Promicromonospora sp. Populi: one gene and its partner. The protein of the gene in region 2 binds, or shares a complex with, the protein of the main gene of each other region. Links are inferred from orthologs where the notes say so. Each region holds a gene or a part of one and is shown on either strand. Other genes may lie near its edges. The genes, in order: AB1046_RS17870 and AB1046_RS07030.

What was found.
Region 1: the proteins of AB1046_RS07030 (region 2) and AB1046_RS17870 are in contact, whole or in part, in a solved structure (PDB 8BNU), measured with the Escherichia coli proteins. The link is inferred for Promicromonospora sp. Populi from one-to-one orthologs.

The regions. Positions count from the first base shown.
Region 1 is NZ_CP163528.1:3,947,723-3,962,289, reverse strand. What follows is about bases 6,009-8,855. They hold AB1046_RS17870 (acetyl-CoA C-acetyltransferase), read left to right. Parts: upstream 6,009-6,694; coding sequence 6,695-8,017; downstream 8,018-8,855. Other genes in these bases: AB1046_RS17865 (3-oxoacyl-ACP reductase), read left to right, coding at 8,142-8,855; AB1046_RS17875 (TetR/AcrR family transcriptional regulator), read right to left, coding at 6,009-6,558. Outside these bases: AB1046_RS17905 (response regulator), read left to right, coding at 1-366; AB1046_RS17900 (T6SS immunity protein Tdi1 domain-containing protein), read left to right, coding at 464-1,585; AB1046_RS17895 (hypothetical protein), read right to left, coding at 1,551-2,210; AB1046_RS17890 (DUF2599 domain-containing protein), read left to right, coding at 2,288-3,166; AB1046_RS17885 (hypothetical protein), read left to right, coding at 3,314-3,640; AB1046_RS17880 (acyl-CoA dehydrogenase), read right to left, coding at 3,641-5,758; more of AB1046_RS17875, read right to left, coding at 5,821-6,008; more of AB1046_RS17865, read left to right, coding at 8,856-9,491; AB1046_RS17860 (MaoC/PaaZ C-terminal domain-containing protein), read left to right, coding at 9,488-10,498; AB1046_RS17855 (hypothetical protein), read right to left, coding at 10,654-11,505; AB1046_RS17850 (helix-turn-helix domain-containing protein), read left to right, coding at 11,569-12,561; AB1046_RS17845 (LLM class flavin-dependent oxidoreductase), read left to right, coding at 12,589-13,485; AB1046_RS17840 (hypothetical protein), read right to left, coding at 13,565-14,335; AB1046_RS17835 (amidase), read left to right, coding at 14,567-14,567.
Region 2 is NZ_CP163528.1:1,560,811-1,575,428, reverse strand. Bases 4,271-7,168 are described here. They hold AB1046_RS07030 (3-hydroxyacyl-CoA dehydrogenase NAD-binding domain-containing protein), read right to left. Parts: upstream 6,845-7,168; coding sequence 4,697-6,844; downstream 4,271-4,696. Other genes in these bases: AB1046_RS07025 (acetyl-CoA C-acyltransferase), read right to left, coding at 6,848-7,168; AB1046_RS07035 (NAD-binding protein), read right to left, coding at 4,271-4,529. Also shown: AB1046_RS07045 (PLP-dependent aminotransferase family protein), read left to right, coding at 1-1,417; AB1046_RS07040 (APC family permease), read right to left, coding at 1,362-2,687; more of AB1046_RS07035, read right to left, coding at 2,754-4,270; more of AB1046_RS07025, read right to left, coding at 7,169-8,098; AB1046_RS07020 (lipid II:glycine glycyltransferase FemX), read right to left, coding at 8,369-9,445; AB1046_RS07015 (HRDC domain-containing protein), read right to left, coding at 9,479-10,744; AB1046_RS07010 (DUF3000 family protein), read right to left, coding at 10,741-11,427; gndA (NADP-dependent phosphogluconate dehydrogenase), read left to right, coding at 11,587-13,023; AB1046_RS07000 (carboxylate--amine ligase), read left to right, coding at 13,020-14,324; AB1046_RS06995 (DUF805 domain-containing protein), read left to right, coding at 14,532-14,618. UniProt on the Escherichia coli protein: Catalyzes the formation of a hydroxyacyl-CoA by addition of water on enoyl-CoA. Also exhibits 3-hydroxyacyl-CoA epimerase and 3-hydroxyacyl-CoA dehydrogenase activities.

The DNA of each region.
Region 1 (14,567 bases), 2.4 Mb from region 2 along the record:
CTGCGCGCCGGGGCCAGCGGGTTCCTGCTCAAGAACACCCCGCCGGCCGACCTAGTGGCCGCGATCCGCACGGTGCACGACGGCGGCGCGCTGCTCGCGCCGTCGGCCACACGGACGCTGATCAGGGAGTTCACCGCCGCGTCCCCTCGCGCCCTGGCGCCGCACCCCCGCATCGGGGACCTGACCGACCGGGAGCACGAGGTCGTCGGCCTCGTGGCGCAAGGCCTGAGCAACCACGAGATCGCGGAGGAGCTGGTGCTCAGCCCGGCGACCGCCAGGACGCACGTGTCGCGCGCGATGATCAAGCTCTCCGCACGCGACCGGGCGCAGCTCGTGGTGTTCGCGTACCAGTCGGGCCTGGCCTGAGCGGGCCTGAGTCTGTCTCGGGTCGGGCACGTTAAGGGTGAAATAAAGTTGCCACAAGGGGTTCCCGACGTTTACCCGATAGTGGTTTCATTCGGACATGAAGCTGCTCCGAACTTTTCCGAAGGTTGCCTTCGAGTTCGGGCTTGCCTCAGGGCAGTGGCTGGGGCTGCGTGAGCAGACTCCGCGCTTCGCCACCTGCTTCGGGGACATCTTCCTCGAGTCGCTGGACGGCTGGTGGTTCCTGGACACGGTGGAAGGCACTATCGAGCTCCGGTGGACCTCGGCCGTCACCATGTACGCGGAGCTAGAGTCCCCTGAGGGCCGCGCGACGTATCTGATGGACGACCTGGTCCGCGACGCACGCAGCCGCGGCCTCCAGCTCAACGAGGAAGACGTCTACACCTTCACCCCGCACCCGGCCCTCGGCGGCGAGCTGAGCGTGCACGGCCTCAGCACCATGCGCTTCGAGCTCGCGCTCAACTGGGTGGGGCAGATGCACGACCGCGTGTTGCACAGCTCGGGCGAGATCCGCCTCCCCCCGATGCCTGACGACGGTCGCCGAGCCGCCGCGCAGCCCGTCGCCACGGCCTGGGACTCGGCGTGGTCGGAGGACGAGACCTTCGACGTCCCGTTCGAGCAGTACCTGGCCACCACGACGTTCGCGGCCGTCGCCACCCCGCGGCGGTACGACGACGGCCATCCCTCGCTGCCGTCCTCGTCGGGCCGCGAGCCGGAGCTGATCGACCAGACCCCGTTCTCCGCGCCGAGCTACGGCGCCCACAGCTACGCGCCGCCGGGCGACACGGCTCAGCCGGAGTCCGGGCCGGCCTGGCCGGCACAGCAGCAGTCCGCGCCGATGTGGTCGGGGCAGACCGAGGCCGCGCAACAGTGGCAGGAACCGGACCACCGGGAGCCCGCAGCCGAGGGCTACGAGGCTCAGTACGACGCGTCCTACCCTGCCGCCGAGCCGTACGGTGCAGCGGACCAACAGCCCGCCGGACCGTACGGACAACAGGACTGGGTCGCGTACGGCGCCGACCCGGACGAGGCCGGCCAGGACCAGCACGGTCAGGCCGGACCGGCGTGGGACAGCCCCACCTGGGGCGCTCCCGCCTGGGGCGGGCAGGCCCCGGCCGTCGCAGCGGGCGGCAGCCCCCAGCAGCCCCCGCGTGCTGACGACCCGTTCACCGCCTGGGACGACCTGTGGGGGAAGCGCTGAGCCGCTGACGCCCGGACCTGGCCGCCACCTTGCGCGCGGCCGGTGGCTCCGCCCTGCGTTCCGGACGGAGCCGCCGCTCGCGCTCGGTCCGCGCGACAAGGCTCAGCTCACCCGGGGTAGTGGTGGGCGCATGCTTGAGCAGGCGGGTCTCCAGCGCCACCCGGTTGGCCCGGCGCAACCCGTCCGTGTAGCCAAGGATCAGCTGCGCGTGCGCGTGGGTGATGTGCCCGCCGCGCAGCGCCGCGAGCGTCCGCGGATGCTCGCGCACCAGCGCACAGGACTCCTCGATGAGCGCGACGGCCGAGCTCTGCGGCACCCGCAGCACCCTTGCGAGCTGCTCGACGAGCTCGGGCGGGAACCCCGCGGGATCGTCCGTCTCGACCTCTGGGGCGCCGAACAGCTCGGGCCGGTCCGCCACCCACTCCCGGACCGACTCCACGAGCACGGCGCGGGACGCCGTGAGCGAGGCGAGGAGCGAGTCGACCGCCGCCACGGCATCGACCGCTTCGGTGAGGTTCGCGAAACCGCTCGCGAACCCCGACTCGCGCGGCGTGACCGCACCACGCGGAGACTGGCTCAGCACGTCAGCCGGGTCATGAGCCACCAGCACCTTGTTCGAACGCATGTTCTAAACATAGGGGGTCCCGCCGACACGCGCCACCCGGTACTTCGACCCGTGCGGGCTACCCGCACAATGGGTGTGTGCCGACCCGACGAGCCGTAACGCCGCGCCATGCCGCGCGCGCGGCGTGCGCGGCAGTCGCCGCGCTCCTCGCGACGAGCGGCTGCGGCCTGGCCGACGACCCGCGGGCGGACGGCACAGACGCGGACCCGACCCCCGCAGCCTCGCACTCGCCACTGACACCTGAGCAGCCGACGACCACCGACGAGGCCCAGCCGGAGCTGCAGACCAGCACGGTCGCCGTCGGCGACGTCGTCCTCGAGGTCGGAGCGCCGAGCGCCGCCACCGTCCAGGCGGGCGCGCAGGGACCGGGCACGCAGACGGTCACCTTTGTGCTCGCCCCGGGCGAGTCCGCGGAGCTGACCCTCACCTCCGCCGGCACGCTCGACGTCGACTCCGACGGCAGCATCTCCGTGCTCGACGGCGACGACAGCCCGCGCGCGGCGGTCGGCCCGCCGGAACCGCCGTCGGGCACCGAGGACGGCGCGCCCCGCATCGAGGTGACCGACGTCGACGCGACCACCGCCCGGGTCGAGGTGGACGACCGGGCCACTCCCTCCGCGCAGGGCTCTGGATCCGCTGCAGGGACCGAGCCGGTCTCGGTCACATTCGTGATCGGCACGAGCGCGATCGAGAGCGCGACCTGGGGCGAGAACGAGGGCGGCCGCTCGCTGGCCGTGGACCCCACGGACTGGGTCCGGCACGCGGGCGAGGCGGGACTCGACCTGATCCGCACCCAGCTCGTGGCAACCGAGCCCGAGGCGGACAGCGCGCCGATGGACGACCAGCTCGTGTGTCACGCGATGGGCGCACCTGACAAGGGCACGTGGAACCTCGAGCCCTGGCGCCCCGACGTCGGGCTGATCCTGACCGCCGCCGCGCACTGCAACCCGGTGTGAGCAGGCGGCCTGGTCCAGGTCGTGACCCAGTCGTGACCGGCACCGGCGCGATTCGAGGTGCGGACCCGCGCTGGTTGCGGTTTCCTGGAACTGGCGGCGAGGCAGGCTCGCCGAATTTGCTGTGCCCCCTCGGCAGGGAGGCTCCTGATGACCCGTGTGATCACCCTTGGCTCGATCGTGGCTGTGGGCGGCGGCGCGCTGCTCGGCGCAGCGCTCGCCTACCAGCTCGTACCGCTAACCGTGCTCGCCGCCCTCCTCGGGCTGGCGGGCACCTTTGTCGTTGTCCGGGCAGCGCCCGAACCGGCACTCACGCCGAACGCCCCGATCACGCTCGGCGGGCCGCTCGCGCGCCCCGTCGCCGATGAGCCGCCCGCGCACCCCCTCGTCGCCGAGGAGCCGGCCACCGCGGCCGTCCCGGTGCCGGTGCAGCAGCTCCCGGTCCCGGTCGTGGCCGCGGTGCCCGACGCCGCGTGACTACTTCGGCGAGCTCGCCTGCTGCTTGCGCAGCTCCTTCTCGCTGATCGGTGCCGTGCCGCTGGCGCGCAGCTCGCGGTAGTACGCGCGCGCCTCGTCCTGACGCACCTTCTCGGAGCCGTCGGCGATCGGAGCACGCAGGTGCTCCGGTGCGAAGCCCCAGGCGTCGATGACGTCGAGCACGTGCGGGCGAAGCTCCTTGAGCAGGTGGTCGATCGTCGCCGTGACCGCCTTCGCCCGCCCCGCCGAGATGCGGCCGTTGGTCAGGTGCCAGTCGAGGTGGCGCTCGATGGTGGTGAGGCCGTCGATGTCGCGGAGCAGGGTCAGCACCTTGCGGGTGCCGGCGTCGGGCACAGTCTTGATGGCCTTCGTGAACGCGTCCCAGCGCACGAGCTCGGCCCACGCGGTGGCGGACCCGAGGAGCTCCACCTGGTGGTCGTCGAAGATCTCCTGCGCCTTGATCGAGTCGGCCTTGACCGCCGGGCGCATGCCCATCGCGACGTCCGCGACCATGCCCTCGAAACGGCCGGCGATCAGCGCGCGCTGCACGTCGGCGTCGAGCAGACGACGCGCGCTGCGCGCAGCGCCGCCGTCGGCCACCGACTGGCCGAGCCTCGTCAGCGGGAGCTTGTGCAGCAGCGTGTCCTTGGCCTGCCCGGCCACGATGCCCGCCATGCCGGCGGGAGACTTGGCCGCCCGCGCCAGCTTCTTGCCGTAGTCACCCACGAGGCGCTTCGCCGCGAGCTGCAGCAGCACGTGGTTGTCGCCCTCGAACGTGGCATAGATGTCGAGGTCCGCGCGCAGGCTGGTGAAGCGGTTCTCGGAGAGGAAACCGGCGCCGCCGCAGGCCTCGCGGCACTCCTGGAGGGTGTCGAGGGCGTACCAGGTGGAGGTCGCCTTGAGCGCCGCCGCCGTGGTCTCGAGGTCCTCGCGCTTGGCCGGGGTGTCCTCGCGGCCGGAGAAGACGACGTCGAACAGGTCGAGCAGCTCGTCGTGCGCGAAGTGCATCGCGTACGCCTCGGCGATCTTCGGGAAGAGCCGACGGCGGTGGGTCGCGTAGTCGAGCAGCGTCAGCTCGTCGGCACCGGCGGCCGGCGAGAACTGGCGGCGCTGGTCGGCGTACTTCGTGGCGATCGCGAGGCCGATCTTCGCCGCGGTGATCGCCGCGCCGTCCAGCGACACGCGGCCCTGCACCAGGGCGCCGAGCATCGTGAAGAACCGGCGGCCGGGGCTGTCGATCGAGGAGGTGTAGCTGCCGTCCGCGGCCACCTGGCCGTAACGGGCGAGCAGGTCCCGACGCGGGACGCGCACGTTCGTGAAGTGCAGCTTGCCGTTGTCGATGCCGTTGAGGCCGCCCTTCTGGTCGTCGTCCTCACCGCCGACGCCGGGCAGGAACTCCATGGTCCGCGGGTCGCGGATCGGCACGTAGAAGCAGTGCACACCGTGGTCGACGCCGCCCGTGATGAGCTGCGCGAACACCGTCGCAGCCACGCCGTGCGCGGCCGCGTTGCCGAGGTACTGCTTCCACGCCCCGCGGAACGGGGTGTTGAGCACAAACTCCTCGGTCGCCGGGTCGTACGTCGCGGTGGTGCCGATGGAGGCGACGTCGGAGCCGTGCCCCGTCTCGGTCATCGCGAACGCACCCGGGACCGACAGGTCCATGGCGCCCGGGAGCAGCCGGTCCTGCTGCTCCTCGGTGCCGAGGTGGTTGATCGCGGACGCGAACAGGCCCCACTGCACACCGGCCTTGATCTGCAGCGACGGGTCCGCGGCGACCAGCTCCTCGAAGCCCACCAGGTTGGCACCCGCCTCGCCGCGGCCGCCGAGGCGCACCGGGAAGGCCCGCAGGACGTGGCCGTAGGGCACCATCTGCTTCATCTGGGCGAGGGTGATCTCCCGGTGCTCCTCCTTGGTGATCCCCTCCTTCTTCCAGAGCTCGGGGTGCTCGGCAACCAGGCGACGGGCCTCGGACCGCGCCTCGGGCCAGCGGCCGAGCAGCAGCTGCTGCAGGGCCGGCACGTCCACGCGGGTGCCCGACGGCGGACGCGTCACCGCAGGCTGGGGCACATCCGCCTGCGGGGCCGCCGCCGGGGACACGGGCTCGGAGGTGGTCGTCATGGGTTCTCCTCGGATTTCTGCCCGAGTGGGGCCAGGTTCTTAAGTGTCGGGGGGTGGTCGGGTCAGGCTGATGCGGGTCTGGTGACAGGGCGGTCGGAGTGCAGCACACCCACCGGACCGGTCCAGAGCCAGAGCGTCACGCGCTCGGTCAGCTCCTCGCGGGTCAGTGGGCTGGTCTCGACGTTGCGGTGCCCGAGCCACCACTCACCGGAACCCCGCACAAAGCCGACGGCGCCCGAGGCCCAGGCCGCGGCGTCGGCGTGCGTGACGTCGGTGGCCCGTGCGAACGGTTCGGCGACCAGCTCGATCACCGAGTCCAGGTAGGCGCCCAGCGGGTGCAGGTCGACCGGCGTGGTCGGTGCGGCGGCGTCGACGGCATCGTCGGCTGCAGCACGCCGACCGCGGCGGCCGCTCTCCATGGGCGCAGGCTCGTTGCCGCCGATGGCCGTGCGGGTGACGAACCAGTAGACGTTGGGCGAGCTCTCGATCATCTCGAGGTAGACCCGTACCATCTCGCGCAAGGCCATCTCCGGGTTCGCCGCGCGCTGCGCGGCGGCACGGAGGGCGTCGTGCATCTGCATCACCACGGTCTCGGCGACGGCGAGCCGCAGGCCCGCCTTGTCGTCGAAGTACCGGTAGACGATGGACTTCGACGTGCCGGCGGCGGAGGCGATCTCGTCCATCGAGACCGCAGGCCCGAGGCGGTGCACGGCCTTGCGCGCGGCGCGGACGAGCTCCGCCCGACGTGCCGTGCGGTGATCGTCCCAGCGGGTCGAACGACCGTCGACTCCGATGCTCATCGGTCTGCCTCCCCACCGTGACTCGCTAGAAGTCTTGTGATTCGTCTCACGAGACTGAGAGTATCAGGTACTGTGAGTCCTGGGCACCACCCAGCGAAGCCACCCGCCAGACGACGAAGTGAGAAGGAACAGCGACGTGTCCACTACCCCCTCCCCCGTACCGTCCACGCGCGAAGCCGTGATCATCGGCGGCAACCGCATCCCGTTCTCCCGCGCCGGTAAGAAGTACGTCCGGACCAGCAACCAGGACATGTTCACCGCTGCGCTGGAGGGCCTCGTCGCCCGGTACGGCCTGCAGGGCGAACGCCTGGGCGAGGTCGTCGGCGGCGCGGTGCTCAAGCACAGCAAGAACTTCAACCTGATCCGCGAGAGCGTGCTCGGCTCGTCCCTGTCGCCCACCACCCCCGCCTACGACGTGCAGCAGGCGTGCGCCACGGGCCTCGAGGCCGCCATCGCGGTGACCAACAAGATCAAGCTGGGACAGATCGAGTCCGCGATCGCCGGCGGCACCGACACCGTCTCGGACGCGCCGATCGTCGTCAGCGACCGGCTGCGCACGGCGCTCCTGGACGCGAACCACGCCAAGACGACCGGGGCGAAGCTCCAGGCGCTGCTCAAGATCCGCCCGAAGGACCTGAGCCCCGTCTCCCCGAGCACTGGCGAGCCGCGCACCCACCTCTCCATGGGCGAGCACCAGGCCATCACCACCGCCAAGTGGGGCATCACGCGCGAGGCCCAGGACGAGATCGCGTTCAACTCGCACCAGAACCTCGCCCGCGCCTGGGAGACCGGCTTCTTCGACGACCTGGTCACGCCGTTCAAGGGCCTGACCCGCGACGACAACCTGCGCCCCGACACCTCGCTGGAGAAGCTCGCGAAGCTCAAGCCGGCGTTCGGCTCGTCGCTCGACACCCCCGCCTCGATGACGGCCGGCAACTCCACCCCCCTGACCGACGGCGCCTCCACGGTCCTGTTCTCCTCGCGCGAGTGGGCCGAGGAGCGCGACCTGCCGGTGCTGGCGAAGTTCGTGGACGCCGAGACCGCTGCCGTCGACTTTGTGCACGGCCACGAGGGGCTGCTCATGGCCCCGGTCGCCGCGGTCCCGCGCCTGCTGGCCCGCAACGGCCTCAGCCTCGACGACATCGACTTCTTCGAGATCCACGAGGCGTTCGCCTCCACCGTGCTGACCACGCTCGCCGCGTGGGAGGACGAGGAGTACTGCCGCACCGAGCTCGGCCTGGACGGAGCGTTCGGCAAGGTCGACCGCAGCAAGCTCAACGTCAACGGCTCATCGCTCGCCGCGGGCCACCCGTTTGCCGCGACGGGCGGCCGCATCATCGCGACCGCCGCCAAGCTGGTGGCCGCGAAGGCCGCCGAGACCGGGCGACCGGCCCGGGCGCTGATCTCGGTCTGCGCCGCCGGTGGCCTGGGCGCCACCGCCATCATCGAGTCCGCCTGAGCCCAGAGCGCAACGGAGGGTGAGGGCCGAGGAACGAGGCACTCGCCCGAAGTGAAGCACCGGGCTCAGGCGGCAGAAGATATTGCCTGAGCCTGAACCTCGCTGAAGAACTGGAAGGAATTTCGTGGCTGACAAGTACACCAAGTTCGTGAACGGCGGACTCGGTAAGAGCCTCTCGAAGCAGCTCGGCCTCCCCCGCCCGGCAATCCTGCGCCGGTACCAGCCCGACGCCCCGCTGACCGTCGGCCCGGTGCTCGTGCTGTCCGACGACGCCTCGGCCGCCGACGCCGACACGATCACCAAGGCGCTCGCGTCCTGGGACGTCGACGCACGCCGCTCGACCGAGGGCGCCGACGAGGTCCGCTGGGGCGGTGTAGTGCTCGTCGGCACGTCCGCGGAGTCCCCCGAGGCCGTCTCGGCGGCGGTCCTCAGCCTGGGCGGCACGCTGCGCAAGCTCGCCGGCAACGGCCGCGTCGTCGTCGTGTCCCGGGCGCCCGAGGCGGGCGACTCCCCGACGCTTGCCGCGACCCGGGCCGGGTTCGAGGGCTTTACGCGCTCGGTCGGCAAGGAGCTGCGGGGCGGCGCGACGGCGAACGGCGTGCAGCTGACCGGCGGTGCCGCCGTCGACTCGGCCTCCGCACTCGGCACGCTCCGGTTCTTCCTGTCCGCCAAGTCGGCATACGTCGACGGCCAGGTGCTGCCGGTCGGCCCGTCGGACGCACAGGCCGACGTCGACTGGGACCAGCCGCTGGCGGGCAAGGTGGCGGTGGTCACCGGTTCCGCTCGCGGCATCGGCGCGGCGATCGCCCGCACCCTCGCGCGCGACGGCGCCAAGGTGGTGGTCGTGGACGTGCCCGCCGCGGGTGAGTCGCTGGCCGCCGTCGCCAATGAGATCAAGGGCACCGCCCTGCAGCTCGACGTGACCGCCGACGACGCGGGCACCAAGATCCTGGCGGCCGCCAAGCACCTGGGCGGGCTCGACATCCTGGTGCACAACGCGGGCATCCTGCGCGACAAGCTGCTCGCCAACATGAAGCCCGCCCTATGGGACTCCGTCATCGCGGTGAACCTCGCCGCGCAGCTGCGCATCAACGAGCAGCTGCTCGCCGCCGGAGTGGAGGGGCTGCGCATCGTGTCGCTCGCCTCGACGTCGGGCATCGCGGGCAACAAGGGGCAGACCAACTACGCGTACTCGAAGTCCGGCGTGATCGGCCACACGGCCGCCACCGCGCCGCTCGTGGCGGCGCTGGGCGGCACCGCGAACGCGGTGGCACCGGGCTTCATCGAGACCGAGATGACCCGGTCGATCCCGTTCGCCACGCGCGAGGTGGCCCGCCGGGTCATCCCGTCGCTCCAGCAGGGTGGCCTGCCGCTCGACGTGGCCGAGGCGATCGCGTTCCTTTCGTCGCCGGTGGCGAGCGGCGTGAACGGTCAGGTGCTGCGCGTGTGCGGGCAGTCGATGGTGGGCAAGTGACAGTGGCGGGAAGTGCCGACGAGGTGACGAACGCGCCCGAGGTGGGCGCTCCGGCGTCGTACAGCGAAACCAGCCTGCCCGAGCTGCCGAAGCTGGGCGGGCTGTTCGCCAAGGGGGTGGCCGGGGGTGTGAGCAAGCGCCCGAAGGGTGCAGTCCGCCTGCCCGAGGTGTCCTACCGCGTCGCGCATGTGGACACCGCGGGCGAGGCGGCGCACCTGGCGGCATACCTGCGCCTGCTGGGGGAGCCGGCCTCCGACGTGCTGCCGGCCGGTTTCCTGCACGTGCTGGCGTTCCCGCTGGCCACGGCCCTGATGGTGCGCGGCGACTTCCCGCTGCCGCTGCTCGGGATGGTGCACCTGAAGAACGCGGCACGGGTGCTCCGCCCGGTGCGGCTGGGCGACACGGTCGAGGTGCGGGCCTGGTCGCAGGACGCCCGCCCGCACCGCCGCGGTGTCCAGGTGGACCTGGTGGCGGAGGTGCTGGTGGACGGCGACCTCGCCTACCGCGCCGTCTCGACGTACCTGGCCAAGGGCTTCACGGCCCCGGACGCCGCGCCCTCGTCCGACGGCGCGACCCCCGCCGACGCCGCGACCCCGGCCGACGAGTCCCCACGCGAGGAGTGGACGCCGCCTCTGCCGACCGCACGCTGGAAGCTCGGCGCCGGGACCGGGCGGGCCTACGGCGCAGTGTCGGGCGACCTGAACCCGATCCACACGTCGAGCCTGGGCGCCAAGGCATTCGGCTTCCCGCGCGCGATCGCGCACGGCATGTACTCCGCGGCGCGGGCGCTGGCCGAGGTCGGGCCGGCACGACGCGGCGCGGCCTACGAGTGGACCGTCGAATTCTTCAAGCCGGTCCTGCTCCCAGGCACGGTAGACGTATCGATCCGCTACACGTCCGACGCGGCCACAGACGAGGGCGCGACCCACGAGCCGGGCTTCGTGTACGACGGCTGGCGGTCGGGCAAGAACACCCGCCACTTCACAGGCACCGTCACCCCCCTCTGACGCGCGCGTCACCAAAGCGGAGCAGCAGCGCAGGACGAAGGCGAAGGAAGGCGCGGTCGGCCGTAAAGCCGTAGCGGAGCGCCCCCTGGGGCGCGTGAGCGAGGCCGGCCGCGCCTTCCTTCGCCTTCGTCCTGCGCCGCTGCGGCCCCCGCCCCCTACTTCACCGCAACGCGCGGCAGCAGCACCCTCTCCCAGAGGATCGCGCGCTTCGGCCGGAAGAAGCCCGAGTGCCCGATGTGGGTCAGACCGTAGTCGGCGGCCCGCATCTCGACGAGCTCGGCGTCGGCATTCGGGAACTCCCGGATCCAGTACTTGATCGATTCCGGGGAGATCAGCTCGTCGTCCGCGGTCCAGAGGGCGGTGACCGGTGTCTGCACCTTCGCGAACCGGTCCCGCAGCTCGGGAAACTCGCTGAACAGGTAGTCCCGGTGCAGGCACCAGCGGCTCCACTGGCGCATCACGCCGCCAGGCAGGTCGTCCAGGATCCCGAGTCGGCGGCCCGGGTAATAGCCCGCCAGCGCCGTCGCCGCCGGTGCGATCGCTCGCCACAACAGCGGCGACCAGGTCTTGATCAGTGGCGAGGCCTTGCCGTGCCAGCCCGTCCCCGAGGCCACCATGACGCAGCGGTCCACACCGATGTCGGACAGGAAGCCCAGGCTCTGGCCGCCGAACGAATGACCGACCCAGGTGAGCGGGACACCTGCGGCGTCGGCCCGGGCGCGGGCGTGGATCGCAGCCACCTCGGCGTCGTGGTACCAGCTCAGGGCGGTCGCCGTGGAGTCCCGCATGGGGCCGTAGAGCGCAGGTTCCGAGCCGCGGTACGAGAACGTGAGCACCGCGAAACCGCGGTCCGCGAGCCAGGCCGCGGTGTACCGGTAGAACCGCATCGGGATGGCCATGGCGGGCGCGATCGCCACGACGCCGACCGGGTCGCCGTCGGGCAGGTACCAGCGGCCGGCGACCGACTCGCCGTCTGCACCGGGAAAGCTCACGTCCTTGGTGGTCACGAGCCGGAGGTTACCAATCCCGTATCCTCACCACGGCGCTACGAACTTCATCCGGAGGTTGCCATGCTCGGCGACGTGCTCGGCCTGACCAAGTCACAGTCGCTCGCATACCGCGAGCTCGTCGCGTCCCCGTCCCTGGACGCCGCGGAGCTGGGACGCAGGCTCGGCTGCGAGCCGGGGGACGCGCTGGACGTGCTCCGCACCCTGGAGAGCCACGGCCTCGCGGCCCGGCAGAGCGGCGACGACTCACGCTTCCAGGCCGCTCCCCCCGAGATCGCGCTGGGCGCGCTGCTCGCCAGCCGCAAGGACGAGATCCGTGCGGCGCAGGAGGAGCTGATCGAGCTCGAGGGGGAGTTCCGGCGCTCGTCCGCGCTGCGGCCGGCGACCGACGTCGTCGACGTGGTGCGCGGGGCCGACGCCGTCAAGCAGCGCATCATGCAGCTCCAGCTCGGCGCGCGCGAGACCGTCGAGTCGTTCACCAAGCCGCCCGTCTTTGTGATGTCCGCGGAGGACAACACCGCCGAGGACCAGGCGGTGGCGCGCGGCGTGCGGTACCGGGTGGTGATCGACCGCGTGTTCCTCGACACCGGAGTGCTCCGCGTGGACGACGTCGCGGCCGCGGTCGAGAACGGCGAGGACGTACGGTTCTCCGAGCGCGTCCCGATCAAGCTGTACATCTTCGACCACCGGCTGGCGTTCGTGCCGATCCAGACGGTGGTCGACGCCGAGTCCGACCTGGCGCCGGACCTGGTGGGCGCGCTGATCATCCACCCGTCGGGCCTGCTGGACGCCCTCATCGCCCTGTTCGAGGGTGTGTGGCGCGACGCCATCCCGTTCCCGCAGCCGGGCGAGCAGTCGGACGACTCCGGCCTCGATCCCCAGGACTCCAGGATCCTCGGGCTCATGCTGGTCGGCCTGACGGACCAGTCGGTGGCGAACCAGCTCGGCCTCTCCCTGCGGACGGTGCAGCGGCGCGTCAAGGTGCTGATGGACATCGCCGGGGTCTCGACCCGCATCCAGCTTGGTTGGCACGCCGCGCGTAAGGGCTGGATCTGACGGCTCGCTCCGTGACAGCGTGGGGCCATGACGACACTGGCGTACATCATCCGTCCCTCGAACCCGCCGGCTCGCATCATCCCGCTCGCCCGCGCGGTCGAGGCCGCGGGGATCGAGGAGATCTGGCTCTGGGAGGACTGCTTCCAGTCGGGCGGGATCTCCGCCGCGAGCGCGATTCTCGGCGCCACCGACCACGTCCGGGTCGGGATCGGCGTGATGCCCACGCCCCTGCGGAACGTGGCGCTCACCGCGATGGAGGTAGCGACGGCCGACGGCATGTTCCCGGGCCGGCTCATTCCCGGGATCGGGCACGGCGTCCAGTCGTGGATGGCGCAGGTGGGAGCCAAGGCCGCGTCACCCCTGACGCTCATGCGGGAGTACTCGACGGCGCTGCGCGCGCTGCTGGCCGGTGAGCGGGTCACTACCTCGGGCCGGTACGTGTCGCTGGACGACGTCGCGCTGGACTGGCCGCCTGCACGGCCCGTGCGAGTGCCGGTCGCCGCGACGGGGCCGAAGTCGCTGCGCCTGGCGGGTGAGGTGGGCGACGGTGTGGTGCTGGAGGACTCCGTGGGCCTGGCGAGGCTGCCGGCCGCACTGGAGCGGATCGCCGAGGGGCGCGCCGCGGCCGACCAGGACGCCGCGGAGGAGTTCACCGTGGTCCAGTTCGTGTACGGCGGGACGGGGCCGGACGCGGCCGCCCGCCTGCGCGCGGAGACCAGCAAGACCGGCCGGGAGGTGACCGAGGACGCGCAGCTTGCGGACTATGCGGTGTGGGGTGACGCCCAGGCGCTGGCCGACGGCGTGCGCCGGTTCGGCGCGGCCGGCGCGGACACCGTGGCGATCCAGCCGACGGCGGACGACCCGGACCTGGAGCGCCTGGCCGACGTGGTGGGCGAGGCGCGGGAGCTGCTGAGCGAGGCCTGACGACAGCCGAACGCCGGGGCCGCGCCGTCTCTTGGACGGTGCGGCCCCGGCGTCGTCGTACTACCGGCCGGTCAGGCGATCAGAAGTCGCGCGGCGGCGGGGCGAACGAGGTGGTCCCGCCCGTGCCCGGCTCGGGGCCGGGGTTGACGTGGGGCTCCGCTGCGGGGGTTGCGGCAGCGCCGCCGCCGTCCGACAGGTTGTTCAGGAAAGCCTCGACGCGCGAGCGCATGGGGCCGATCAGCGCACCGCCGACACCGACGATCAGAATTCCGGCCAGGGTGGCCAGGAATGCCACCAGGACGGGCATTGTCACGGTGGTGCCGATGCCGATCTGGTTCACGGCGGCGATAACACCCAGCGCGAGAATGAAGAACGAGACGGCCTTCGCAACGAAGGGGCCGTAGGAAACGCGGCCCAGGGTGTTGAGAAGAAGGTCCTTCACGGCATTCGCGATGGCGCCTGCGATCACGACGATGACGATTGCGACGACCAGGCTCGGGAGCCACGCAACGATGTCGTTGACGATCGCACTCACCGGGTTGGTGGGCCCGAATGCGCTCAGCGCGAGCTGGAGCGTGATCAGCAGGATGAAGTAGTAGATGATCTTCGTGAGCAGCTCGATCGGCTCGATGCCCGACCCGGCCAGCAGCCGGTTCGCTCCCGCGCGCTCGAGCACCTTGTTGAAGCCGATACGCCTCAGGATCATCCCGACGAACCGGGCTATCGCCTTGGCGATGAAGTACCCGATGAGGAGAACGATCAGGAACACGAGGAGCTGTGGGATGAAGCTCGCTATCGCGCCCAGAGCGTTCGTGAGCGGTTCCAGCCAGTTGACGGCTTGCACAGTCATACCTGTATTGAGGAATGGCAAGGTTCTCTCCCCCTTCGAGATTTTTGCGGCACCTCCGCCACGCCACCGTTGACGCGGCGTAAAGGTGCCAGCACTCCATGAACATATGCCGCACAAGCGCATTCTGCGCGTCGTGGGTTTATCTCCGGGGCGCGTTGTTAGGTAGATCGAGAACATCGACGCAGGTCAGGCCACCCCGCCCACGTACCGAAGAGCGTTTAGCCTGGCCGGA
Region 2 (14,618 bases):
GCGGGTGGACCTCGCCGTCGATCTCAGCCAGCGCACCGGACGCACCGACGCCATCTATCGTGCGCTGCACACGGCCCTGACCACGGGCCGGGTCCCGGCGGGGGAGCGGCTGCCCTCCACGCGTGACCTCGCCCGCGACCTCGGCGTCGCGCGCGCGAGCGTTGCCACCGCGTACGAACGGCTGATCGCGGAGGGGTTCCTGGAGACCCGGACCGGCGCGGGCACGTTCGCGACCGCGGCGGCGAGCGACACGCCGCCCCCGCGCCGCCGGACCCCGGGGGCACTGCGGCCGCGGGCGGGCTGGCGCTGGACCGTGCGGCCCGCGAGCGGCGACGCCCCAGCCCCGGCGCACGACTTCCGCGTCGGCATCCCGGACGCGAGCCTCTTCCCGTTCGACACCTGGCGGCGGCTGCTGGCCGCCGAGTCCCGGGCCGGCGGCCCGGCGGCGGGCTCGTACGGCGGCCCCGCGGGTCTGCCCCGGTTCCGCGCGGCCGTCGCCCGTTACGTCGCCGGCTCCCGCGGGGTCCGCGCGGGGGCTGACGACGTCATCGCCACCACCGGTGCCCAGCAGGCCCTCGACCTCGTGGCGCGCGTCCTGCTGGAGCCGGGGGACGTCGTCGCCATGGAGGACCCGGGGTATCCGGAGGCGCGGGAGCTCTTCGCGCTGCACGGGGCGCGAGTGGTACCGGTGCCGGTCGACGCCGAGGGCCTGGTCGTAGACCGGATTCCCGCGGGCGCCCGGCTGGTCTACACCACCCCGTCGCACCAGTTCCCCCTTGGTATGCCGCTGTCTCTGACCCGGCGGCGGGCTTTGCTGGCGCACGCGGCGCGGCACGGGGCGGCAGTGATCGAGGACGACTACGACAGCGAGTTCCGCCGCGCCCGCCGCCCGCTGGAGTCCCTGCAGGCGCTCGACCGGGACGGCCGGGTGGTGTACGTCGGCACCTTCTCGAAGTCGCTGCTGCCCGGCCTGCGTGTCGGGTACCTCGTGGCGCCGTCGTCCCTGCGCGACGCCCTGCTTGCCGCGCGCCAGCTCACCGACGGCCACGGGGCAGTGCACGTGCAGGCGGCGCTGGCGCGCTTCATCGACGACGGCCTGCTCGCCCGGCACGTCCGCAAGGCGTCCGCGCACTACGCGGAGCGGCACGAGATCCTGCTGGACGCGCTCGCGGAGCTGCCGGTCGAGCCGGTCCCGTCCGCGGCGGGCCTGCACCTGGCGGCTTACCTGCCGGCTGACGCCCGGGTGGCCTCGCCGGCCCTCGTGGCCAGTGCCCGACGGCGGTCGGTCGCGTGCGAGTCCCTCGGCGCCTTCGCGGTGGGTCCCCACCGGGACGGGATAGTGCTCGGGATCGGCGGTGCGGTCACGAGCTCGATCCGGCCAGGCATCCGGGCTCTGGGGCGGCTGCTGGAGCCGTGAGGGCGGCCGCTGCCGCGGTTGTGGCCGCAGCAGCGGCCACCCGCGCCCGGCGTCGCCGCCACGTCGCCCAGGCGAGCCCGCCCAGTGCAGCGACCACGGGTCCGGCCATGTGCGCCCCGGTCATCACGAGCAGGCCCAGCGCGGCCACCAGCGACACCGCCGCGCACCACCAGGCGATGCCCCAGCGGGGCAGGAGGCGCAGCGCTGCGGCCGTGCCCACCACGTAGAGCAGGGAGAACGTAGCGGTCGCCATGAGCAGGATCGCGTCGGTGGACAGGTGCAGCAGCGCGAGCACCGCCGTCGTGCCGAGGGCGACAACCGTGATCAGCGCGAGCGAGCGGCGGGGCGTGCGGCCCGGCTCGGCGGCCAGCCAGGCCGGGAGCGCGCCGTCCCGGGCCAGCGCCGCGCCCATCCGGCTGCCGCCCGCGAAGTAGACGTTGATGGCGCCGACGGTCAGCAGCACGGCCACCACCGCGGTGACCGGCCGCGCGCCCTCGCCGAAGCCGAGCACCAGCAGGTCCGAGAGGGGCGCAGGCCCCGGCGTCGGGCCGAGCACCGCGACCGTGGCGAACGCGACGCCCAGGTACAGCACACCCACCACGGCCACCGCTATCGCCGTGGCCCGCGGGATGTCCCGCGCCGGCTGCCGGTACTCGGCGGACAGCGAGCCCAGGATCTCCCACCCGGCGAAGGCCCAGACCAGCAGCGCGGCGGCCGAGCCGACGGCCCCCCAGCCGTGCGGCGCGAACGGCGTGAGGTTGCCGGCCTGCGCGTGCGGCAGCGCCACGACGACGGCGACAGCCAGCAGGAGCGCGACCGCTCCGGCGATGGCGAGCTGGGCCGTGCCGGAGACCCGCAGGTCGAACCAGTTCATGACCGCGCACAGCGCGATGATCGCTACCGTCGTGGCCAGGGCGGTGCCCGGTCCGCCGCCGGTCGCGTCGGCGACGTAGGCGCCCGCGAAGCCCGCCGCGGCGGGAGCGCCCACGGGGATCGTCGCGTAGAACGCCCAGCCCACCATCGTGGAGGCCCGCTCGCCGAACGCGAGGCGCGCGTAAGTGGCCACACCGCCGCCGTCGGGGTGCCGGGCGCCGAGGGCGGCGAACGTCGTGGCGAGCGGGATCGACAGGAGGACGAGCCCTGCCCACGCCACGAGCGAGGCCGGGCCAGCGACGCCGGCGGCGAGGGCCGGGAGCGAGATGACGCCGGTGCCGAGCATGGCACCGATGGTGAGTGCCGCACCCTGGGGAACACTGAGACCGTTCTTCATGGACCTCACGCTAGGCGCCGGGTGGACCGTCGAACGGGCCGATCTGGGCCCGGATGTTCAGGCCAGTCATACCGGCTGTCGCGTGCTCGCCAGCTCGCGCAGCCGGCGCAGCCCGGCGGTGGTCGCGATGACGAAGAGCGTGTCTCCGGCGTGCAGGAACCGCCCGTCCGAGGGCTCGATCATCAGCCCCCCGCCGCCGCCCGGCTGGGCCTTGGTGCGGATCGCCAGCAGGCGGCTCTTCGAGTCGCCCTCGTCGGACCTCCCGACGGCCTCCTCGTCCGCCCCCATGGCGCCGTCCAGGTCGACGTCGTCGGGCTGCATGCGGGCGAGGCGGCTGTTGTTCGCGATCACGATCTCGGCGAGCACCAGCACCCGGTCCCGGTAGGGGATCGTGGCCTTGACCTCCTGGCCGATCATCGCGGCGGCGAACCACGGCGCGGCGAGGAACGAGGAGCTGAGCCCGGCCGAGTCGGGGATCTCGCGGCGGATCCGGCGCGCCAGGTCCCTGTCGTACACCCGCAGGACCGTGCGCAGCTGCGTGGGTGTGGCCCGCTGGATCGCCCGAGCCGCGAAGCCGATGCCGATGGTCATCGCCCCGCCGCTCGTGACCACGACGATCGCCTGGGCGGTGTCCACGTACGCCGCGCGCAGGGTCGCCGCCCGGCGGGCGTCGCCGATCACGACGGGGACGTCCCGCGCGCGCGCCACCGCGATACCGCGCGCGGACTCGTTCATGTCGACGGCGACCACCGGCACGCCCCGCCGGTCCAGGGACCGCACGATGCGGGTGCCGAGATCGCCGAGCCCGACGACGACCACGTGGTCGGCCATCGCGTGCAGCGGGGAGCCCGCGTCGAGCAGGCGCTGGGTCCGCACCACGCCGTCGACCACCACACCGGTGACCCACGGGATGACGGCGACGCTCACCACGGTCAGGGCCACCTGGGTGGCCTTGACCACGGGGTTCGCTTCGTGGTCCGGGTCGCTGCCGGCCAGGGCGGGCAGCACCGCCTCGTACAGCGCACCGCCCCAGGAGGAGCCCGTGGCGAGCATCATCGTTGTCGCCCCGATGACCACGACCACCAGCAGCACCCCCGCGGCGAGCAGGAGGTTCCACCCGGACGTGACCGCGAGCGTGCGCACGTACTCGCCGAACCGGCGGCGGCGGTGCGGGTCCACCTCGTCCTCGTCGGGCTCGAGCTCGGCCTTCACCTCCGGCAGGACGTCGGCCTCGGCGGCGTCCGCCAGGAGCACCTTGGGGGTGAGGCCGCGCAGCTGCTCGTCGCTCGGGAGCGCCGTGACGGTGCCGTCCTCGGCGGTCGCGAACAGGACCATTCGGGTCGGCAGGGGCGTCGCCTCGTCCGACACGGCCACCAGGCGGCGATGCTGCACCGGGAGACGGATCAGGCGGCCCAGCGCGGCGCCGACGATCTCAGGTGCCGCAAACGCCGACGAGGACAGCACAGTGCAGTTGTCACGCTCCAGGTGCCGCCCCAGCGACTCGTCGAAGATCCGGACCACAACGTGCAGCTCGGGCCAGGCCTCGCGGAGCAGGAGCGCCAGCGAGACGTTGCCGCCGTCGTCCTGGTCCACCAGCGCCGCAGCCACTGCGCGGTCCGCTCCGGCCGCGGTGAGGACCTTCTCGTCGACCCGGTCCGCCACCACGAGGTCGACCCGGTCGAGGGCGTCCATCTCGACGGCGTACCGGAAGTTGCGGTCGGGCACGACCACGGTCACGGTGCCGCTGAAGCGCGTGCTGAGCGCGCGGGTCAGGCGGAAGGCGAGCGCGCCGGCACCGACTACGACGTAGTGCGCGTTCGTGCCAGGTCCGGGGGCTGTCATGGTCGCCGAGCGTAGCCGGACCCTCCGACATCGGGCACACAAAGTGCGCTCGTTGCCGGAGGGTCCGGGAGGTCAGGCTCAGGCTCTGTCCGATCCGCCTGAGCCTGCGGTTCCGCTGCAGGCGAGTGCCTCGTTCCTCGGCCCTCACCCTGCGCTGCACCTCCGGCTCAGGCGGGGACGTTCGCCACGCCGTCGGGCAGGAACCGCCTGCCCAGGACCTTCTCGCTGTAGCCGGTGCGGTCCAGGTACGGCGTGATGCCGCCCGTGTGGAAGCCCCAGCCGGCGCCGAGGATCATCGCGAGGTCGATCTGCTGCGGGCCGGGCACCACGCCCTCGTCCAGCAGCAGCCCGATCTCGGTGGTCAGCGCCGTCAGCACCGAGTCGAGCACACCGTCGGCGTCGAGCACGACCTGCCCGTGCCTGCCGGGCTCACCCGGGGTCAGCGCCGGGCCGAAGTACTCCTGGATGGCCGGGTTGACCGGCTTCGGCTGGCCCTTGGGGGCGTCCAGCACCACGCGGGTGCCGTCCTCGACGATCCTGGCCAGGCCCTGCGAGGCCGGGATGCGGTCGCCCAGGTTCTCGCGGAGCGAGGTGAGGACGTGCTGCGCGACGGCGGGGCCGACCAGGTCGGTCAGCTCGAACGTCGGCATCGGGAGGCCGAGCGGCGCGAGCGCCCGGTCCGCGATCTCGACGGCCGTCCCGCCCTCGATCGCGTCCACGACCTGGCCCGCCACGAGCAGCAGCAGGCGGTTCACGATGAAGCCCGGGCGGTCCGCCGACATGATCGCCGTCTTGCGGAGCTTCTTGGTGATGGCGAACGCCGTGGCGAGGGCCTCGTCGGAGGTGTGCTCTGCGTTGATCACCTCGACCAGCGGCATCTGGGCCACCGGGTTGAAGAAGTGGATGCCGACGACGCGCTCGGGGTGCCGCAGGTCGGCTGCCATCTCGGTGACGGACAGCGCGGAGGTGTTGGTCGCCAGGATCGCCTCGGGGGCGATGATGTCCTCCAGCTCGGCGAACACCTTCTTCTTGAGCCCCATGACCTCGGTGACGGCCTCGATCACGAAGTCGCACGAGGCGAACTCGCCGATGTCCGTGGTGCCGGAGACCGACGCCACGATGCGGGCGGCGGCGTCGGGCGTCAGCCGTCCGCGGCCGGCCAGCTTCTCGGCGGTCTCCTGCACGAAGGCCAGGCCCTTGTCCACGCGGTCCTGGTCCAGGTCGCGCATGACGACGGGCACGCCGAGGCGCTGTGCGAAGAGGAACGCCATCTGGGCGGCCATCAGACCGGCGCCCACGACGCCGACCCGGGTGACCGGCCGGGCGAGCTTGGGGTCGGGCGCGCCCGCGGGCTTCTTGCCGCCGCCCACGAGGTTGAACGCGTAGATGCTGGCGCGCATCTCGTCGGTCATGACCAGGTCCGCCAGCGCCTGGTCCTCCGCGGCGAACGCGTCGGTCTTGGTGGCGTTGCGGGCCGCGGCGATGAGCTCCAGCGCGCGGTGCGGCGCGGGCCGCGAGTTGCCGACCAGGGTGTCGAGCTGTGCCTTCGCGGCCGCTACGACGCCGTCCCACACGGGCTGCGGGTCGAGCTCGCGGCGGGGCACCTCGATCTCGCCGGTGACCACCTTGGCCGCCCAGATGATGGACTGCTCCAGGAAGTCGGCGGCCTCGAACAGCTCGTCGACCAGCCCGATCTTCAGGGCCTCCGCGGGCTTGTACGGCTTGTTCGCGGCCGGCCGCGTGAGGATGACCTCGACACCCTTCTCGACGCCGACCAGGCGTGGCACGAGGTAGGCGCCGCCCCAGCCGGGGATGAGGCCGATGCCGGTCTCGGGCAGGCCGAGCGCCGCGGCGTCGGACGCCACCGTGCGGTAGTCGCAGTTCAGGGCGACCTCGAGGCCGCCGCCCAGCGCCAGGCCGTTCACGAACGCGAAGGTCGGCACGCCGGTGGCCGCGCGCAGGTCGCCGAGGATCGTGTAGGCGGCGTGGCCCATGCGGGCCAGCTCGACGGCCTCGGCATGGCCGCTCACCGACGTGATCCCCTTGAGGTCGGCGCCCGCGGCGACGAAGTACGGCTTGCCGGTTACACCGACGGCCGCGATCTCGCCGGCCTCCGCGCGGGTGCGGATGCCCTCCAGGGCGGCCTTGAGCTCGGCCATGCCGGCCGGCCCGAGCGTGTTGGGCTTCGTGTGGTCCAGGCCGTTGTCCAGCGTGACCAGGGCGAGCACACCGGCGCCGCCGGGCAGGGTGACGTCCCGGACGAGCGAGTGGGTGACGCGCTCCGTCGGAGCGGTGGGGGTGGGGGTCTCAGACACGGGTCAGTTCTCCTCGTCCGTGTGGCCGGAGTAGTCGGCGTGGTGCGGGTTCTCCCAGATGACGCTGCCGCCCTGGCCCAGGCCCACGCACATGGCGGTGAGGCCGTAGCGGACCTCGGGGTGCTGCTCGAACTGCCGGGCGAGCTGTGTCATCAGCCGCACCCCGGAGCCGGCCAGCGGGTGGCCCATGGCGATCGCGCCGCCGTACTGGTTGACGCGCGGGTCGTCGTCGGCGATGCCGTAGTGGTCCAGGAACGAGAGCACCTGGACCGCGAACGCCTCGTTCAGCTCGAACAGGCCGATGTCGTCGATCGTCAGGCCCGCGCTCTTCAGGGCCTTCTCCGTGGAGGGCACCGGGCCGTAGCCCATGATCTCCGGGGGCACGCCGGCGTAGCCGTAGGACACCAGGCGCATCTTCGCGGGCAGGCCCAGCTCGGCGACGACGTCGCCTGAGGCGAGGATCGCGGCGGTCGCGCCGTCGGTCAGGGGCGACGACGTCGCGGGGGTGACCCGGCCGCCCGGGCGGAACGGCGTCTTGAGGCCCTGGATGGACTCGAAGGTGGTCTCGGGCCGGGCCAGCTCGTCGGTGGTGGCCAGGCCCCAGCCCAGCTCGCTGGAGCGGATCGCTACCGGGACGAGGTCCGGCTCGATGTTGCCGTTGGCCAGCGCCTTGGCGTACTTGGCCTGCGACTCGACGGCGAACCGGTCCGCGCGCTCCTTGGTGAGGTGCGGGAACTTGTCGTGCAGGTTCTCGGCCGTGATGCCCATGTTCAGGGCCTGCGGGTCCACGAGCTTCTCGGCGACGAAGCGGGGGTTCACGTCGGCGGCGAAGCCCATCGGGTGGCGGCCCATGTGCTCCACGCCGCCCGCGATGACGACGTCTGCGGCGCCCATGGCGATGCCCGCGGCGGTGGTCGTGGCGGCCGTCATGGCCCCGGCGCACATGCGGTCGATGGCGTAGCCCGGCACGGACTGGGGGAGGCCCGCGAGCATGCCGACCGTGCGGCCGAGCGTGAGCCCCTGGTCGCCCTGCTGGGTGGTGGCGGCGATGGCCACCTCGTCGATCCGCTCCGGGGGGAGCTCGGGGTGCCGGCGCAGCAGCTCGCGCACCACCTTCACGATCAGGTCGTCGGCGCGCGTCTGGGCGTACTGGCCGTCGGGCTTGGCCTTGCCGAACGGCGTGCGGGCGCCGTCGACGAAGACGACGTCGCGAACCGCACGGCGGGCACGCGGTGTTTCCGGGGCTGCGGGCATCAGCAGAACTCCTGGTTTTGGGGACGGCGGCGTCCGGTGAGCGACGCCGCTGGATCGAGATACACGCTACCGCGAGTACCGGTAAAAAGCACGCACGAGATGAGACCCGGTCCGCCAGATCTGGCGCCGGACCCGAGACTGAGTCCCAGATGTGACGCACGCCTCTCGGCTCGCGACGGATGATCGGCAAAAGGGTCAGGTGATCGGCAGCCCGAGCTACCGATCACCTGACCCTCTACCGATCACCCGGGCGCCGCCCGGGATACGCGCTCAGCCGTTGCCGCGGAGCTTGCGGACTACCTTCTTGGCTGCCGGCAGCGCCTGGTTCCAGGTCGAGTACCAGCGCGAGAACGGCACGTCGATGCTGCCCACCAGCTCGTCCTCGTGGTCGGCGAAGCCGCGCTTGAAGTTCGAGATGCCGTCGTTGAGCAGGCCGTTGACGTCGTAGCGCACCACGCCGCGCTCCTTCATGCGGGTGATCGCGTACCACTTCAGGCCGTAGTTGGCGCGCAGGTTCATGCCGTCGTCGTTCATGCCGCCGTACAGCTCGAACGACGTCGTGCTGGAGGCCGCGAACCAGACGAACGAGACCGGGCGGTCGTGCGGGCCGCCCTCGACCGAGCGGGCGAACGCCGCGTACACCGGGGAGGCCGGTCCCAGGGCCGACTTCACCAGCCGGTAGTAGTCGTCCGAGTGCAGGCCGAACCCGGCGCGCTCGGCAGTCTGGCGGTAGATCTCCAGGCACGCATCCAGCTCCTCGGGGAGCGTGACCTCGCGGAAGTCCAGGTCCTCGCGCTGCGACTTGCGGATGTACTGGCGCGTCTTCTTGGACATCACCGACATCAGCTCGTCCTCGCTCTTGAGCAGGTCGAGGATGAGCGTCGAGGGGTACAGGATCGGGTTCGGCGCGAGCCGCTTGTCCTCGAGGGTCACGGTGGTGCCGACCGGCCAGTCCGGCTCGATCGTGATGCCGACGCCGCCCACGTTCTCGCGCGCCCACTCGACGACGGCGTTGGTCACGGCGTTGCGGGTCGCGGTGTCGCCGACGCCGAAGACCGCCTGCGCCGTCTTGCCTTCGTGGTGCGCGACGACGGGGCCGCGCGGCACGTAGGAGAGGGCCTTGAACTGGGCCGGCAGGGGCCGCACGAGCAGCTGCGCCAGGCCGACGGTCGAGCCGTCCTCGGTCACCCGCAGGCGGTGCGCGCGCCAGCTCCCGGCCGCCTTGACCTCGCCCCATCCCCACAGCTGGAGCGGGTGTCCACCCAGGGCGAGCACCTCGCGATCCCAGGTCGAAGGTTCGGTGACGACGTCGACGGCGAGCGTGAGGGGCTCCGACAGGGCAGACATGGGGACGACTCTACTGGGGTGCGCGTGCCGCGTTCACACCGGTTCGTGCGCTGCGTCGGCGAACGCCTGCTCCAGGCCCTGCGCCAGCAGGTCGATCTGCCACTCGCGCGCACCGCGGCTGAGCAGGAACTCGGCGATCCCCGCAGCGTCGGCCGGCGTCGGCGGTGTCCAGCACAGGCGGCGCAGCGCGTCCGGCTGCAGCAGGTTCTCGACGGGCACGGACCGCTCCTCGGACAGCGCGGTGACCAGCTCGCGAGCCGTCGCGAGCCGGCGGGCCGCCGCGGCGTCGCGGTCGCCCCAGGTCCGCGGGGGCGGCGGGCCGTCGGAACGAGGGCCACGCACGCTGGGCAGCTCGGCGTCGGGCAGGGCCCGGGCCTCGTCGATCGCCTTCTGCCAGTAGCCGGCCCGGCGCTTGGTGCCCTTGCCGGCGAACTCGGGCAGCAGCACGAGCTGCCCGGCGGTCTTCGGCATGGCCTTGGCCGCCGCGACGATTGCGCGGTCGGGCAGGACGCGGCCGGGCGAGATGTCCCGCGTCTGGGCGCTGGTGTCCCGCGCGACCCACAGCGCGCGCACGGCGGCGACCTGGCGAGGGTTGCGCAGCACGTGCATGCCGGAGGTACGCCGCCAGGGATCGACCCGCGCGGCCGGCTGGGGCGCAGTGCGTACGGCCTCGAACTCCTGCGCCGCCCACTCGGCCTTGCCCGCGGCCTCCAGTCGCTCGGCGAGCCGGTCGCGCAGCTCGACGAGCACCTCGACGTCGAGGGCGGCGTACCGCAGCCAGTCCTCGGGCAGGGGGCGGGTGGACCAGTCGACGGCGGAGTGCTCCTTCGCCAGCCCCAGGCCGAGCACCTCGGCGACGACGGCGGCGAGCCCCACCCGCTCCATGCCGAGCAGCCGTGCGGCCAGCTCCGTGTCGAAGACCCGCGCGGGCCGCAGCCCGTGCTCGGCGAACCCGGGCAGGTCCTGGGAGGCCGCGTGCAGCACGAACTCGGCGTCGCCGACGGCCTCGCCCAGCGGCGACAGGTCCGGGACACCTACCGGGTCGATCAGGGCCGTCCCCGCGCCCGCCCGCCGCACCTGGACCAGGTACGTCGCCTGGCCGTACCGGTACCCGGAGGCACGCTCCGCGTCGGCGGCCACAGGCCCGGAACCGGCAGCGAACGCCTCGACGACGCGCGCGAAGGCGCCCTCGGTCGCGACGACGTCAGGCAGCCCGTCGGCAGGCTCGGTCAGGGGTGTGACTGGGGCCGGCACGGGCGGCGATGTCTCCGCAGGGACTCCTCGCTCCGTGGTGGTCATGGACCTACCGTATGGCGTTGCCTGGAACCGTCGGTAAAACGCCTGGTGAGCGCTGCGACGCCCTCGGGCAGCGGAGGCACCCCCGCCGCCGTGGTCAGCAGCGCCGCCCACGCGTGCAGGTGCGGGCCGAGGTGCGTGCCGAGCGGCGTCCACGACGCGCGGATCTCGAGGTCGACGGCATCCGGGCTGCCCTCCAGCGCGCCGTAGCTGTGCGACAGGACCCGGGTGACCGTGCCGCCGTCGGCCACGGTATCCGTGCCGGGGGCGAGCCCCGCGGCCTGAAGGCTCTCGCCCACCCAGGACCAGGCGACGTCGGCCAGCATGGGGTCGGCGGCCATCTCCGGCTCCAGCGTGGCGCGCACCAGCGTCACCACCCGGAAGGTGCCGTGCCAGGCCTCCTGGCCGGCCGGGTCGTACAGGACGACGAAGCGGCCCGTGGCGAGCGGGTCCTCGTCGTGGTCGTGGTCGCCGTCGTCGGCCCGGCCCGGACCGGCGCCGCGGCCTGGCCGAGCCGGTGGCACGGCGGGGAGCACGTCACCCGAGAGTGCCACGCTGTAGGGGGCCACCCTGCGCGGAGCCGGGATCTCCGTGAGGCGCACCTCGGCGCGCAGGGCTGCCGCACGCAGGTCGGCGAGAGCCGCTGCGAAGTCGACGGGAACGCCGGTGGGCGGGCCGCTGGTCACCACTTCACGGTACGTCCGCAGGTCTGCCGCAAGAAGGAGGCGCGCGGCAGACGCTCGATGGTGACCTGCGTCGTCGTCCCCGGGTGGGCACTAGGCTGGCCGGGGGTCACCGCGCGCCACGCGCGCGGCGCCCGTTCCCACTGCAGAAGGAGCAAGAACGTGTCAGGCACAGCACAGATCGGCGTCACCGGGCTGGCGGTGATGGGTCGCAACCTCGCGCGGAACTTCGCACGTCACGGCTACACGGTGGCGGTGCACAACCGCTCCTACGCCAAGACCGAGTCGCTGATCGCGGAGCACGGGAGCGACGGCGAGTTTGTTCCCAGCGAGTCGATGGCCGACTTCGTCGCGTCGCTCGAGCGGCCGCGCAAGGTAGTGATCATGGTCAAGGCCGGCGGTCCCACCGACGCCGTCATCGACGAGCTGGTGCCCCTCCTTGAGGAGGGCGACATCGTGGTCGACGCCGGAAACGCGCACTTCCCGGACACGATCCGGCGCGAGGCCGCCCTCAAGGAGCACGGCCTGCACTTCGTGGGCACCGGTGTGTCCGGCGGCGAGGAGGGTGCGCTCAACGGCCCGTCCATCATGCCGGGCGGCACGCCCGAGGCCTACGAGTCGCTCGGCCCCATCCTGGAGGACATCTCCGCGAAGGTGGACGGCACCCCGTGCTGCACCTACGTGGGCTCCGACGGCGCCGGGCACTTCGTCAAGATGGTGCACAACGGCATCGAGTACGCCGACATGCAGCTCATCGCGGAGGCGTACGACCTGCTGCGCCAGGGCCTGGGCGCCGGCGCGGCGGAGATCGGCGAGATCTTCGCGCAGTGGAACACGGGCGACCTGGAGTCGTTCCTCATCGAGATCACCGCCGACGTGCTGCAGCACGTCGACGCGGCCACCGGCCAGGCGTTTGTCGACGTCGTGCTGGACCAGGCCGAGCAGAAGGGCACGGGCCGCTGGACCGTGCAGAACGGCCTGGACCTCGGTGTGCCCATCACGGGCATCGCGGAGGCCACGTTCGCGCGTGCCCTGTCCGGCTCCGTGCCGCAGCGCACGGCGGGCCGGGCGGCCCTGCCGGCGCACACGCAGGAGTGGGAAGTCAAGGACCGGGACGCCTTCATCGAGGACGTCCGCCAGGCCCTGTACGCCTCCAAGGTCGTCGCCTACTCGCAGGGCTTCGACCAGATCGCGGCGGCGGCGGCGGAGTACGACTGGGCGATCGACCGCGGCGCCATGGCCCGCATCTGGCGCGGCGGCTGCATCATCCGCGCCCGGTTCCTGAACCGCATCACGGAGGCGTACGAGCGCGACGCGGACCTCCCGCTGCTGCTCGCGGACCCGTACTTCACCGACGCCGTCGCGAGCGGCCTGCCCGCCTGGCGTCGCGTCGTCGCCGGGGCGGCACAGAACGGCGTGCCTACGCCCGCGTTCTCCTCCTCGCTGGCGTACTACGACGGCGTCCGTGCCGAGCGGCTGCCGGCCGCCCTGGTGCAGGCGCAGCGTGACTTCTTCGGGGCGCACACCTACAAGCGGGTCGACCGCGAGGGCACGTTCCACACCGAGTGGTCGGGCGACCGCGCGGAGGTCGAGGCGTGAGGGGATACCCCGCGGACAAGGGGCCGGTGGACGGCGGCGGCGAGGTAGCCGTCCCGGAGATGTTGGTGGTGGGGATCGGCGGCGACGTCGGGGCGTACGCCCTGGTGCGTGCGTTCCACGAGCAGTACGGCACCCACGGGGTGGTGCTCTCCAAGGTCGCCACCCGCGCGATGCAGGACTCGGCGATCATCGAGAACGTGGTGGTGCCCGGCATCGACGAGGTGGACGTGCTCCTCTCGACGCTGGAGGGCCTTGCGCAGCAGCACCGGGACAAGGTGCTGGTGCTGCTGACGAACGCGGACTGGCACGTGCGCACCCTCATCCTGCACCGGGAGCGGCTGGAGGCGGCGGGCTACGTGCTGCCGTACCCGTCGCTGCCCGTGCTGGAGCAGGTGAGCAGCAAGGAGGGCTTCGCGCAGGTGTGCGCCCGCCTCGGCATCCCGACGCCGCGCACGGTAGCGGTCGACGTCGCCAAGCTGGTGGCCGACGGCGGCCGGGCGGCCGTCGGGGCGCTGGAGGTGGACCTGCAGTACCCGGTGGTCGGCAAGCCGTCCAACAGCGCCGAGTGGTACTACGTGGACTTCCCCGGCAAGAAGAAGATCCACCACATCGATTCCCGCGCCGAGCTCGACGAGCTCCTGGGCCACCTCGCGGACGCGAAGTTCCCGGGCACGTTCCTGGTGCAGGAGTTCATCCCGGGCGACGAGACGCAGATGCGGTCCCTGACCGCGTACCGCGACACGACGGGGGAGGTGACCTTGCTGGCGACGGGCCGCGTGCTCCTGGAGGAGCACACGCCGGGCACGCTCGGCGTCCCCGCCGCGATCCTCGTGGAGGCGTACGACGACGCCATGGATGCCGCGACGAGGTTCCTGCACACTACCGGCTACGTGGGCTTCGCCAACTTCGACTACAAGCTGGACCCGCGAACGGGCCAGCACGTGTACTTCGAGGTGAACCCCCGGATCGGGCGGAACAACTACTACGTCACGGCGGGCGGGGCCAACGTGGCCCGCGTGCTGGTGGAGGACCGGGTGCTGCACCGTCCGATCCGCCCGGTGCGGGCGGTACAGGAGGTGCTGTACACGGTGGTGCCGTTCGGCCTGCTGTCGAAGTACGTGCTGGACCCGGAGCTCAAGGCCCGGCTCAAGGCGCTCAAGGCGCGCGACGCCGTGGTCAACCCGCTGAAGTACGACGCTGACTCCGGCCTCAAGCGCCGGCTCATCGTCGAGGCGATCACCCAGAACTACCGCCGCAAGTACGCGCAGTACTACCCGGAGCCCACGGCGACGGGCTACTGACCGTCAGGAGCCTGATGTCGGCACTTGGCATCGAGATCGGTCCAGCCCTGGGCCGATCTCGACGCCAAGTGCCGACTTCGTGCCCTGTGTGTCAGGGGGTGGGGAGTTTTACCCATTTTCAGCCTTGCGTGTTGTGTGGCGTATCGGGACACTGTGTGCGCACTTGCTGGAGATTTCCGGCATAAGACGTGAGAGAGGTTTTTCCCGATGTCGTTCATCGAGTCGATCCGCACCGTGCTGTCCAAGTACGCGGTGTTCAACGGGCGCGCGAGGCGTTCCGAGTACTGGTGGTAC